Linked DNA regions of uncultured Dysgonomonas sp.. The protein of the gene in region 2 binds, or shares a complex with, the protein of the main gene of each other region. Links are inferred from orthologs where the notes say so. Each region holds a gene or a part of one and is shown on either strand. Other genes may lie near its edges.

Region 1 (7,009 bases), 1.3 Mb from region 2 along the record:
ATAATTCAGAATCCGGTAGTCAATAATCCTCTGGCGCCTTTTATCCCGCATTTCTGATATTTATTATAAGCGGCAGCAGCACTTTCCCGCACAGCAGCATTCGTCCCTCCTGCGATGTATGTAGCGATTGCATCATGTAATGTGTATGCTTCGGGGCTCATCAGATGGGTAGACCAAAGCAATGGATTGGCTTTAGCTGAACGCAGATACGGTGTAAAATACCGCTTACTATAGCAAGCAAGGATTATCGCATCACGCGTTTTACCATCTACAGTGCTATAAGTATTTGCCAACGAAAAATCCATTAACCCGTTATGCCCTATATAAGCGAGTAGTTTAGCATTCCCATTGAGTCCGACAACCGTTTTCCCGATCATTACAGTATCCTTCTTACTCCCTGAACATGAGCTGAGGAAATCTTCTGTACAGTTCTTTATGTATTGTCCGTCATAAGCATCGGCGATAAGGTAGTAATCTTTCGTTTTATGTTTGAAGACAATACGTTCGAGACGGATATCGTCAGCCTTTAGCCGCCTCACCTCCTTCCAGTCAGAACTTTTTCTGAAATAAGTACGAATGCCATATCCGCATCCCCAGTACAGATTCGAATTCGGATCTTGCCCGTTACCTATTCCTTTCGGTACTTTCACTATGCCCTGATATTTATTATCGCACAAAGCCACCATCACATGAATAGTCTGTGGTTCCTGAGCAAAAAGAGGAAATAATAAAACAAAAGCAAAACAGGTAAGATGTAGTTTTTTCAACATGGTATAAAGGTTTTGGCTATTATTAATATCGTTTTTCTATAATTTCGTGATAACCGTTCCATTTGCATTCATCCACATTAATTTCGCCTGGCACCAAACGCCTTACTGTCTTAAGTTTTTTCTTTCCCAGATAAACGCCTATAGTCTGATAAAAAGGGACTGGAAATCCTCCTTGTCTTCCAGGCATCCAAGAAGGCATCTTGTGTAGTAGACGCACAACCTCGTTGTCGCAATCATGCGAAAGAGATGTTATTATTTTTATATTTCGTGGATCAATTTTGCCATCTTTTAATACAACAAACCTTGCAATAACAAAACCCTGCACTTCCCCTTTGGTTACTGTACGGGGATACCGGATATTCTTATTAAAGAATGCCTCCATCACACTATCTCCGCCTACAAATTGAGGGAGTATTTCTGTACTTATAAAGATTGGTGGTTCCGTGAATTCCTCAATATTTATTTCGTTTAATTGCTTTGAATCCAAAAGTAACCGATTCTCTATGAGTGTATCATTTTTCACGTAAAATGGTCTGACTTCTTTATTCTGTTGGGAATATATGCACAAATAAAAAGACAAAAATAGAGGAAAAGTGAAATACATTCTCATACTCAATCGTGTTTTTCATTCTGATATTAAATAGAGTATGAAAATACTGAAATTCCATAAATAAATTTCCCTATTCGAACAGATAGCGTTGTATAAGATCCATAAATATTTTTTTATCCGAACTATGTTTGCGCATCTTATTCCAAAAATTCTGCGGATATATCATTTTACTCCCTTTGGTGTCTTCATAAACCATCTCATCAAAAATATTTTTAGACAGTGACGCCCGTTCATTCTTGTTGTTGCTGAATTGAAGATGTCCGAAAATATCAACTTTATATTCTTCTTTGTAGTCCGTCAATCCATGGCACATATCCATCAGCCAGAAAAAGGTCTCTTCTTCATCACCTCTGAAATCACGCTGAATATCTTCCCAAAACTCCATGGAATACTTTATTTCATTATTATTATCATCCGTAAAAATCCAGGCATCGAAAATATCTTTTTTCAGATATGCCTTCCTTCTATTATTCTCTTCATATTGAAGATAACCAAATATATCACGGCCTATTTTTACTTTTCTCCGGTTCGTTTCAACAATCATGTTATAGAAGATATCTTTTCCTATTTTCGTTTTGTTCCCTTTGTTGTCTTCGATCACTTTATCGCCAAAGACATCCTCTTCGATAGTTGTTTTATTTCCTTTATTATCTTCAATGATAGTATTTCCGAATACATCCTTTTTGATAGTTTTCTTATACCCCTTATTATCTTCTATTACTTTATCACCGAAAATATTCTCTCGTATGGTCGTTTTATTTCCTTTATTGTCTTCAATGATAGTATTCCCGAAAATATCCTCTTTTACTCTTTTCTTATTCCCTTTGTTATCTTCGATTACAGTATTCCCATGAATATCTTCTTTGATCGTTTCTTTATTTCCCTTGTTATCTTCTATCACAGTATTTCCAAAAATATCCTTTTTGATAGTCTTCTTATTGCCCTTATTATCTTCTATCACAGTATTTCCGAAAATATCTTTCTTTATTGTTGTTTTACTTCCGTCTTCATCTTCGATAATGGTATTACCGAAAATATCTTTGCTAACCTTTTCTTTCTTTCCTCCCTGGGCATATATATTTACAGGCAATAATATCAGGCACGAAATGATAATTATATAAAAGCGTTTCATAGGCATTATTTTTTAGATTATGAATAGCTGTTTTTCAGCCCCGTTTATATTATATGAATATAATAAAATTAAAAGGTTTAATGATACTTTATAAAAATTTACTTTTTATCATCAATTTCCATTAATGCCTCCATCCGTTGCAGCAAAGTCGGATGTGAATAATAGAAAAATACATATAGCGGATCAGGATTCAGATTGCTCAGTGACTTTACCGATAGCTTCTTCAATCCGCTTATCAATGAATCTGCCAAGCCAAAACCGGCAGCATAGGCGTCTGCCTGATATTCATTCTTACGGCTGTGCATACTCGAAAACAGACCTATAATCATCGAAACCGGAGTAAATAGAACAGAGAAAGCAATCAGACCCAAATGAAAGGAAGCCTCTTTCCCTCCCAATGCCAAAGCAATGGCTTCATTATCGAGGAACCATGATAACAGGAAAAGAATAATTCCTGTATATAAGATGGATATGCACATACCCTGCAATGTGTGCCTCTTTTTATAATGACCTATTTCGTGTGCCAGTACAGCGACTATTTCACTCGTACTAAGATCATTAATCAATGTATCGAACAATACGATACGTTTCTTAACTCCAAAGCCGGTAAAATAAGCGTTTGCTTTACTGGAACGTTTAGATGCATCCATTACGTATATATTCTTTATCGAAAAACCTGCTTCCCGGGAAAAGGCCTCGATTGCATCCCGGAGTTCGCCATCTTCCAACGGAGTCTGCTTATTGAATAAAGGCACTATAATATTGGAATAGAACAAGGTCATAAATAAAGAAAATACGGTTACTGCCCCCCAGGCGTACAACCATGCATATGTACCCAGAGTTTCATAAAACCATACCAGAAGAGCCAGTATAATGCCCCCTAGAACAGTTGTGAGCAGTAAACCTTTCAACTGGTCGAACCAGAAAATAGCTTTAGTCGATTTATTGAATCCGAAGCGTTCTTCAATCACAAAGGTAGCATAATAGCTGAATGGCAAAGTGATAATATCGTTCACAATATATACTATACCAAAGAAAACCAGAGTAAGAATGACTTCATTATTTATAAATTGTCTCAGCAACTCGTTGAGCCAGCCAAAAATACCCAAAGACAGGACCAGTAACATTACGATAAAAGAGAAAAGGCTTGTATACAAGCCAAAGCGGCTGTTTATCTTTTGATAGGCTTGCTGTCTGGCATATTCGTCTTTATCGTAAATCCCTTCCAGTAATGGAGGAATTTCGGGGCTCATCCGCTTACGGTTACGATACGCCAAGTATTGCGTCCAGACAAAATCGAGGACAACTACAAGTAGGATAATGCTTAAGTATAGAGACATAGATACGTTTTTTCTACAAAGATAAGATTTATAATTATGAGTGATAATTTACAATTATCAATAAAAGATATAAAGTCTAAGAATTATCAACGTCAATTTATTTGTCATAACAAACAATGTAAATATATTTGTCATAACAAATAAATTACAAGATCATGAAATCTACTGATTTAATAAATAAACTGCAATATGCATTTGGTGAGAATATAGAATTACCTATAGCTTTCTGGTATTCAGACATAGCCGAACCTGTGCCACAAAGAGTAAATGGGTGCTATTTTAAAGCACTTGATATTGTACGTAAAGGCGCACCAATATGTTTGGATAGAGAAACAATCGGTTGTATGGGTGGCAAGTTTTACACCGGATTCTCTGAATTTCCGGAAGAACGGATTCCGTCTTTCGTCTCACTAAAAGAAAGATACAAGAAGACTCCGGAGATGGTCAAAGAGTTTGTAGAAAATATTGGCTTCTCTCCTACAGGCAAAGCATACCTTCATTTTTCACGAATAGATAATCTGGATATATTAGACGATATCGAAGGTATTATATTCTTCGCCACGCCTGATGTATTAACAGGATTGATTTCATGGACTTTATTCGACACCAATGAACCAGATGCGGTATCTGCTCCATTTGGTTCCGGATGCAGCTCCACTATTTCACAGGTAGTTGCCGAAAATCAAAGAAACGGCAAACGGTCATTTCTCGGACTGTTCGACCCATCGGTACGTCCTCATGTAGAAGCAAATATATTAAGTTTTGCAATACCAATGTCCCGCCTGAAAGAGATGTACAATACATTTGAAGAATCCTGCCTTGTAGATACCCATGCATGGGGCAAAGTTAAAGCGCGAATCAATGATGGAATATAATTTCGAAAACAGTATCAATCACCAGATAGCATCTGTTGCCGCCCAACTCCGGCGACTGGCATTCAGACTTATCAGTGAAAAAGGATTAGATATCACCCCTGAGCAATGGGTAATCTTATACTATCTATGGCTCGATGATGGCCTGTCTCTTAGTGAACTTACAAAGAAATCAAAGAAAGATTTTGCTAATACAACACGCATTATAGACAAATTATGCACCGCTAAATATGTGGTCAAGCAAAAAAGCATAACTGACAGCCGTAGCTATAACATATTTCTATTGCCTCGCGCCGAGAGCATCAGACAAGAAGTAATTACCTGCTGGACAGAAGCTACGGCAATATTCACCAACGGATTATCGGAAGATGAAATAAATATCTTTCTTAAGTTGTTGGCAAAAGTGGAGAACAATCTATCAGATGCGGAGAAAATGTAGTTATTACATTACCACTCTCGAAAACGGCGCTGCCTCCATCGGACAAAATTCTTTGTCTTCATATTTGAAATAGCCTGTCATAGCTATCATGGCTGCATTATCCGTCGTATAGCCAAACGGAGGTATATGTATTTTCCAACCGAAACGCTTTGCATGATCTTCAAATGCAGCACGAAGTCCCGAGTTCGCCGACACACCACCGGCTACGGCAACCTCTTTAATTCCCAGATCTTTGGCCGCTTTACGTAATTGCTCCATCAATACATCGATAATCGTTTTTTGAAGGGAAGCACAAAGGTCAGCTTTATTCTTATCTATAAAGTCAGGATCCTTTCTCAATTCATCGCGGAGCAAATACAGGAAAGAAGTTTTCAGACCACTGAAACTATAATCATAACCCGATATGTGAGGTTTGTTGAATTTAAATTTATCTGCATCACCCTCTTTAGCCAAGCGGTCAACAACAGGCCCTCCGGGATATCCCAGCCCCATCACCTTGGCGCATTTGTCGAAAGCTTCACCAGCTGCGTCATCTATTGTTTGGCCTATGATCTCCATTTCCTTGTACGATCTGACAAGGATAATCTGTGAATTACCACCCGACACCAACAGGCACAGGAAAGGATACTGAGGCTGATTGTTATCATCTTTATCCTCCTTAATAAAATGAGCCAACACATGAGCGTGCAGATGATTTACATCTATCATCGGAATATTCAACGCGGAAGATAGTCCTTTAGCAAAAGAAGTACCTACCAGCAAGGATCCCATCAGACCGGGACCGCGCGTGAAAGCTATCGCCGTCAGTTCGTTCTTGTTTACCCCCGCTTTTTTCAATGCCTGGTCTACAACCGGTATTATATTCTGCTGATGTGCGCGTGATGCCAGTTCGGGAACTACACCTCCGTAGTTCTCATGCACTTTCTGGCTGGAAATTATATTAGATAGAAGTAAACCGTCCCTGATAACTGCTGCCGCAGTATCATCACAAGACGACTCTATGCCTAGTATGGTTATCATTCAAATATTGTATTTTATATATTATAAATCCAAAGACTTATAACATCGTTTCCATTATATTGTTTGGAATGCCCGGGATAAATTGTAAAATTCGTTTTTCACCTGATTCGCCCCAATTGCACCACCCGACAATCCTGTCGTATCTTTCGATACAGTCACTTTCACTTCACCATTGTTATAATCCTCTATACGCACTCTGAATTTAAAGTATTTACAGAATGCCCCGAACAACAAACGCATCATCCGGCTTCCCTTTTCGAATAATCCCTGTCCCAGATGTTTATAGCCTAATGATAACATTAGCATTTCTACTTCGTTCTGCATCTGAACGACTGTTATACCCTTATAAATATATATCAGTTTATTATCCTTGTTTGGGATATCTTCTTTAAAATAAAGCATAATATTGTGCGTTTTTTAATTATATGGCTTGTAAAAGTGGTACAAAATTAAGAAATATAAATTACCTTCGCAAAGAAGAATTCATAAAAGGATACAAATGAGAAATAGAGTATATCTGCTGACTTTTATCATCCTGTCTTTCATTGGATGCTCAGGCACAACAAAGAAAAACAGCGGGTTATCGCAACAAGAAAAAATAACCATCTTACGTTTCGACAAAGATGTATACAATTATCTTCAGCAACCTGACGCCGTAAAAGAATCCGGATTGAAAGAGAAATATCCACTCCTGCTTCCTGCCTTCGGACGTATAGCCATAGACAATAGTGATCCTGCCACTTTCTTCCCTACCCTCAGAGATTACTTTTCCCATCCTGCACTGATGCAAATATACAAAGATGCATTAACTACTTTCGATAATATC
Region 2 (7,121 bases):
GGCAAAAGCAAAAACTTCACCCTGGTATTGTTCTTTTTGGGGTGGTGGCAAAGGATACAATTTTAGTTTGCCATCTTCCGAATGATAGACGCCACCAAGCAAATAAGTAGTGCGCACTATTTTTCCATTTAGTTTACCGGGACGCCATTTTGTCATTGTTTTTGCCACGCGCAACACTTCGGCATCCAGAGCCGGATAACTTCCGGCATAAAGACTAAAACTATTCAAAGAACCATCTTTTTCTACGATAAAATGCACAATAATACTATTATCGCTCCTGTTTAAGGTTGTTCCTGCCGGAAAACGCACATTGTCATTCATATATTGCCATACATCGCCTCCCGAATACTCCGGTAAAGTACCGTCTTCTCTGAAAATACGAACATCTTTTACTGGTTCTTCTTGCGAAACATCTGTCATCCTGCTTTCGCCCTCTATATGAACAGAATCCGACAATGTCTTGGCATTACCTGTTAAGTCTTGTTCTTCGTCGTGTATTCCGGGTTCGGATTTTTGCTGTTCTTTCGAAGTGTGACCACTGCACGCAGTAACTACCACAATCCACAAAAGAATGATTGTGTATTTGAAATTTACTTTTTTCATCATTTTAGTTATAATTCGTCAGACATTATCTATTTTCTCTCTTCAACAAATAAAGTTTTTATTAAATAAAACATAGCAGCGTTGCTGCCAGCCATTTAATCTACCATGACTTTTAAGTCGTGGATAATAGATAAAAAGGGATGCAACATTGAAAGTACTTATACTAAGTAATTAAAAAAGAGAGGCAGAAAGTACTGCTGTCTGCCTCTTTAGAATAGTAGTAATTAGTGATTAGCCTTTATTTATTTTTTATCACTTTTGTTCAGCTTATAAACGATAGGTAACGTGTAATATACATCCACAGCCTGCCCGTTCTGCTTACCGGGCGTCCACTTCGGCATGGAGCCAACCATACGGGCAGCCTCTTTGTCCATACTCGGGTCTATTCCACGAATAACTGAAACATCACTCACCTCACCTGTACTCTTCACTATGAAGCGGACTACCACACGTCCTTGAATTCCATTCTTTTGAGCATCTTCCGGATATTTCAGGTTATTACTGATATACTCATGCATAGCCGGTTCTCCTCCGGGAAAAGCAGGCATTTGTTCTACGGTTAAAAAAGGCTTCATTTTATCGTTTGGAGAACCCTCTTTCAAGGATGCAACTTCTACTTTCTTCTCTTGTGGTGCACCATAACCGACCGCAACAATTTCATTCGGATCGCCACCGGACTCCACCTTTTTAGTAGCACCCGCAAGCCTGAATACAATAGGTAATGTATAGTACACATCTACCGCTTTTCCACCTTGCTTGCCGGGTTCCCATTTAGGCATGGATTTCACAATACGGATCGCCTCATTATCCAATAAAGGATCAATGCCCCTTATTACTTCTATATTGGATATTTCGCCGGTGCTCTTCACCACATAGCGAACAGTCACTCTTCCCTGAATACCTTTAGTCTGAGCCTCTACTGGATATTTCAAACCTCCGGAAATAAAACGCTGTTGAGCATCTAATCCTCCGGGAAACGAAGGCATCTGCTCTACTGTCACATACACATCCCCTTTCTTTTGAGGCGCCTGATCACCATCCATCACTTCGGATATTTCATCTATCGAAAATTTATCTAAAGATGTAGTTGCCTGTACTGCGTTGCCCAAAAGCAATGTTGCGCATACCGGAACAACCAGCAGGTATTTTACAGATGTAAATACTGAGCTTTTCTTTTTATTCATCATCATAATGCGTTGTTTAAGTTGTGAAACGTTGAAATTATTAATAAGTGGTATACCGGTACTTCTATTTGAGACTTGTAATAATATATATTGATATTCTTTCGAATCGAATCCTGACTCCAGCACACCTTTATCTGCCAGATATTCCAGGTTCAGTTTTATTTCTTTCTTCAACAACCATGCAAACGGGTTCCACCAGAAACAAATACATAAGATTTCGGATAGCACCACATCGATAGAATGATACTGATCTACATGCACCTGTTCATGTGCAATTATCTCAGCCAGTTCGACCGGATTATGGGCATCAGAGTTGATAAAAATCCAGTTGAAGAAAGAAAATGGGGATGCCCGCCTATCTTTCATTTTTACAATGCGGTAAGTGGACAATTTTTCAGTCTCATTCGCAATTCTCAACTTAACCAAACTGAATAGTTGCACAAAAAATTTAATTGCACAAAAAAGCGATACGGCGGCAAGTATAGCTAAAACAACAACCCACATGCTCACAGCCGCCTCCGTCGAAGCCTCCGCATCAACTACGCTCCCGACTTCAATATCCGACAACCAGTATGTCGGAATCTGTACAGGAGTATCACCGGAAGCAGACAATTCGATCGTAACGGCAGGGAATAACAGAGAAAATAATAAGGCTGATAAGAAGTAAATTCTCCTCAGTTTCAGAAATGTGTCCCTCTTCAGACAAAGAACATACAGTCCGTAAAACAGTGCCAGAGCAACCGACACCTTGACAAGGTATATTAAAATTGTGTGATCCATGGTAGCGTAGTATTGATTATTAACCTTTGCCCTTTTCTATCATCTTCATTATTTCCTGTAATTCCTCTGGGGATATTTTTTCCTCCTTTACAAAGAAAGAGACAAGCTCTTTATATGAATTCTCAAAGTAACTTTTTACTACATTAGACATAAATGCCTTCTTATACTCATCTTCTTTGATTTTCGGAGTATACACCCACACATTGCCATATTTCTTTGAATTCAGATAACCTTTTTGCTCCAGATTACGAACGACGGAAGCCACTGTCGTATAGGGAGGCTTAGGTTCATCCATCTCATTTATGATATCTTTTACTACACACTCTTTAAGCTGCCAGATGTGCAGCATTATAGATTCTTCCTGATGAGTAAGCTTTTCCATATTTTACAAGTTTGGCGTAAAACTACTATTTTTTCGTAAATATACGGATTTTTTTTTATCATCAAAATATTTAATGACATTTTTTACATAATAAGTATAGAGAAAGAACTTATTTGGATGCCCTAAAATCAGCAGTTACTTACCCATATCGGCCAACACCTTATTCTTAGGAGTAGTAGCTACGAATTCTTTCAGATAGAAAGGTTCAAAATAAGCTACATCTTCAAAATCTCCGGCGACGTAGGCTTCCTCAGCCAGGCTAATCATATCCAATGCGCGTGGATAGACATTGTCTAAGAACAAAGCCGTTTCACTTTTCAATACAGCCTTACATTTTTCCGCCCCATTACCAAAGAAAACAATCCTACCCTTGTCCAGATAATCGGTAAAAGAATTTTCGTCAATAATATCGGCGCTAACAGGACGCACTTCCTGTAATTCTTTGTTTAATAATACATCGTACACTTCCATTCTGCGGGCATCTATCATCGGGCAAAGCAACGTGTAATCCTGCAAATCTTTCATTTTAGATACGCCGTTTGCCATTATTTTTAAAGAATTCAGGGCAATCAACGGGATATTCAGCCCAAAGCAAAGCCCTTTCGCCTCCGATACGCCAATACGAAGCCCTGTATATGAACCGGGGCCACAACTAACCGCCACGGCATCAGGTTGCAAATTTTGAGCGCGAAGCATATTCACTGCTTCATCTACAAATGTACCTAACAAAACGGCATGGGAAGGTCCCTTGGTTTCTTCCTTTTGAAAAATCACTTGTCCATCTCTGGACACCGCTACTGAACACACTTCCGTAGCTGTTTCTATATTTAATATGCAAGGCATAATCTTATATTTCAGTTAATTCAAAAACAAAATTACATAAATTCTGACAAAAGTATTTCATTCACAAAGAATCAGATGTACAATTTAATTCTTTTTTGTACATTTGGTATTTAGTATAACAACCGGGGTAATAACATTCTCAACCCGTTAATGTTTGCCCGACAATAGAAATTAATGAAATAAATCACATATGAGTAAGAACAAAGCTCCTCACAAAACTGATAAAAGAAAAACAAAAGCAGATATAGTAAACAGCATTGTAAACTTTTTCAATAGAAATTCATCAGAATCATTCAGCCCAAAGCAAATCACCGAAAAACTCGGGTTCAAAAAGCCTGCTGAAAAGCAGCTAGTGACGAATATTATCTACAACCTTCTCGAAGATGACTTCATTGTAGAGCCTGTACGTGGAAAATATAAATCCAATAATCGCGGAATTTTTCTTGAAGGCACATTCGAAAGAAGGAGTAACGGGAAGAACTTTTTCAAACCGGAAGACGAAAGCAACAATATCTTCATAGCCGAACGCAACTCTGCACATGCCATGAACGGCGACCGTGTGAAAATACAGATACTGGCTAAACGCAAAGGACGTGAAGCAGAAGGCGAAGTACTGGAGATACTGGAACGTAAGCAAATTACTTTCGTAGGTACACTGGATGTTCAGAAGCAATTCGCTTTTCTGGTAATGGACAGTAAAATACTGGCTAATGATATATTTATCCCAAAAGACAAACTGAATGGAGGTAAAGACGGGGACAAAGCACTGGTAGAAATAGTGGAATGGCCTCAGAAAGCAAAAAATCCGATAGGAAAAGTACTCGACATACTGGGACAGGCCGGGGAGAACAATACGGAAATGAATGCTATCTTAGCTGAATTTGGCCTGCCATACAAATATCCCGAAAAAATAGAAGCATTTGCGAATAAAATACCAGATGAAATCACTGAAGAAGAAATAGCCAAGCGTGAAGATTTCAGAAATACACTTACATTCACAATAGACCCGCGCGATGCGAAAGACTTCGATGACGCACTATCTATCAAACAGATAAAAAATGGCCGTTGGGAAGTCGGAGTACACATTGCCGATGTGACGCATTATGTACAGGAAGGCGATATTATAGACAAAGAAGGCGAAAGCCGGGCCACATCTATCTATCTGGTCGACAGAACCATCCCTATGCTCCCTGAAAGACTCAGCAACGGACTGTGCTCGCTTCGTCCGCATGAAGATAAATTATGCTATTCTGCTATATTCGAACTCGATGACGATGCAAATATTAAGAAAAGCAGAATTGCCCGCACAGTTATACATTCCGACAGGCGCTTCACTTATGAAGAAGCACAGGACATAATAGAGACCGGCGAAGGTGATTACAAAGAAGAGGTACTGAAACTGAACGACCTTGCTAAAAAGTTAAGAGGTAAACGTTTCGACAACGGAGCAATCGCATTCGACCGCCATGAAGTAAGATTCGAAATAGACGAAAAAGGAAAACCAATCAGCGTATATTTCAAATATGCCAAGGATTCGAATAAACTGATCGAAGAATTTATGCTTCTGGCAAACCGCACTGTTGCCGAATTTGTCGGAAATGTACCGAAAAATAAGAATGCAAAAACATTTGTCTATCGTATCCACGACCTGCCGAATGCGGAAAAGATGGAGAACCTTTCTGAATTTATCCGCCGTTTCGGATATAAAATAAAGGTGGATGGGTCGAAAACAAATGTATCCAAATCGATTAATCACCTGCTGGACGAGGTAAGCGGCAAGCCCGAAGAAAACCTGATCTCTACCATTGCCATCCGCGCCATGGCCAAAGCGATATACTCTACAGTAAACATCGGACATTACGGATTGGCATTTGAGTACTACACTCACTTTACCTCCCCTATCCGCCGTTATCCCGACATGATGGTTCACCGTTTGCTTACCCGCTATCTGGATGGAGGACGCAGTGTGAGCAAACAGCTTTACGAAAGCAAATGCGAACACAGTTCGGAAATGGAACAACTGGCAGCAAATGCCGAAAGAGCATCTATAAAATACAAACAGGTGGAATATATGTCCGACAAACTGGGACAGGTATTTGACGCTGTTATCTCAGGGATTACAGAATGGGGGCTATATGCCGAAATAAATGAGAATAAATGTGAGGGAATGATTCCTATCCGCGATCTGGACGATGATTTCTATGAATTCGACGAAAAGAATTATTGTTTGCGCGGACGCCGCAACAAACGCACTTACAGTCTGGGCGACCCTCTGAAAATAAAAGTAGCACGGGCAAATCTTGAACGTAAACAACTGGATTTTGCCCTAGTAGAAGAGTAAACTTATAAAACAGCACGCCATCTTGATGTTAAAACCGGCGTGCTGTTTTGCAGAAATACTTAAAACGACTATTTTCGTACTCTGCATACCGTTAACATTATTTCTAACAGATACATAAAAAATGACACAAAAACCTTCAGGAAGACTATTGTCTCTCGATGTACTCCGTGGCATCACAATTGCCGGAATGATAATGGTCAACAATTCCGGATCAGGAGAGTATACCTATGCCCCGCTAAGACACGTTGCCTGGGACGGGCTAACACCCACCGACCTCGTATTTCCGTTCTTCATGTTCATCATGGGAATATCCACCTATATTTCCTTGCGGAAATTTAATTTCGAGTTCAATACTCCGACTCTCTTAAAGATTCTTAAACGAACGATTGTCATATTCTTAATCGGACTCGGTCTTTCATGGCTCGGATTATCATTCCGTACGTACCACATGCTGGAGCCTGACAATCTGGGATTCTGGGAACGCTTTTTCAGGGCTATAACGGACTTCGGGCATCTCCGCACATTAGGGGTTATGCAGCGATTGGCGTTGACTTACGGTGCTGCATCCATTATAGCCATTACTGTAAAGCATAAATATATTCCATATATAATAGGTACAACATTACTGGCTTATTTTCTGCTACTTGTCTTCGGGAACGGGTTCGAGAAAAGCGAAGACAGCATTGTATCTATAGTAGACCAGGCTATATTGGGTGTAAATCACATGTACAAAGATTCGGGACTGGCTATAGATCCTGAAGGGCTATTAAGCACCATCCCGGCGATAGCTCACGTCCTCATCGGATTCTGTTGCGGTGCACTCATAATGAATACTAAAGACAATGAAAAACGGATATCCCAATTGTTTATAGTCGGCACAATACTCACTTTTGCAGGATTTCTACTCAGCTACGGTTGTCCTATCAATAAGAAGATATGGACACCTACATTTGTTTTAGCAACATGTGGGCTGGCCTCTCTGCTTCTT

The links.
Region 1: the proteins of tsaB (region 2) and tsaD are in contact, whole or in part, in a solved structure (PDB 4WQ4), measured with the Escherichia coli proteins. The link is inferred for uncultured Dysgonomonas sp. from one-to-one orthologs.

What each region holds. Positions count from the first base shown.
Region 1 is NZ_LT599032.1:4,511,998-4,519,006, reverse strand. The notes cover bases 4,176-6,943. They hold tsaD (tRNA (adenosine(37)-N6)-threonylcarbamoyltransferase complex transferase subunit TsaD), read right to left. Parts: upstream 6,184-6,943; coding sequence 5,167-6,183; downstream 4,176-5,166. Other genes in these bases: QZL88_RS18570 (DUF2268 domain-containing putative Zn-dependent protease), read left to right, coding at 6,683-6,943; QZL88_RS18575 (hypothetical protein), read right to left, coding at 6,238-6,585; QZL88_RS18585 (MarR family winged helix-turn-helix transcriptional regulator), read left to right, coding at 4,714-5,163; QZL88_RS18590 (DUF169 domain-containing protein), read left to right, coding at 4,176-4,727. In the rest of the region: QZL88_RS18610 (hypothetical protein), read right to left, coding at 6-770; QZL88_RS18605 (energy transducer TonB), read right to left, coding at 793-1,380; QZL88_RS18595 (M48 family metallopeptidase), read right to left, coding at 2,611-3,852; more of QZL88_RS18590, read left to right, coding at 4,008-4,175; more of QZL88_RS18570, read left to right, coding at 6,944-7,009.
Region 2 is NZ_LT599032.1:3,258,026-3,265,146, reverse strand. What follows is about bases 1,939-4,818. They hold tsaB (tRNA (adenosine(37)-N6)-threonylcarbamoyltransferase complex dimerization subunit type 1 TsaB), read right to left. Parts: upstream 3,793-4,818; coding sequence 3,085-3,792; downstream 1,939-3,084. Other genes in these bases: rnr (ribonuclease R), read left to right, coding at 3,983-4,818; QZL88_RS13725 (BlaI/MecI/CopY family transcriptional regulator), read right to left, coding at 2,587-2,949; QZL88_RS13730 (M56 family metallopeptidase), read right to left, coding at 1,939-2,567. In the rest of the region: QZL88_RS13735 (energy transducer TonB), read right to left, coding at 1-606; more of QZL88_RS13730, read right to left, coding at 846-1,938; more of rnr, read left to right, coding at 4,819-6,133; QZL88_RS13710 (heparan-alpha-glucosaminide N-acetyltransferase domain-containing protein), read left to right, coding at 6,255-7,121. UniProt on the Escherichia coli protein: Required for the formation of a threonylcarbamoyl group on adenosine at position 37 (t(6)A37) in tRNAs that read codons beginning with adenine.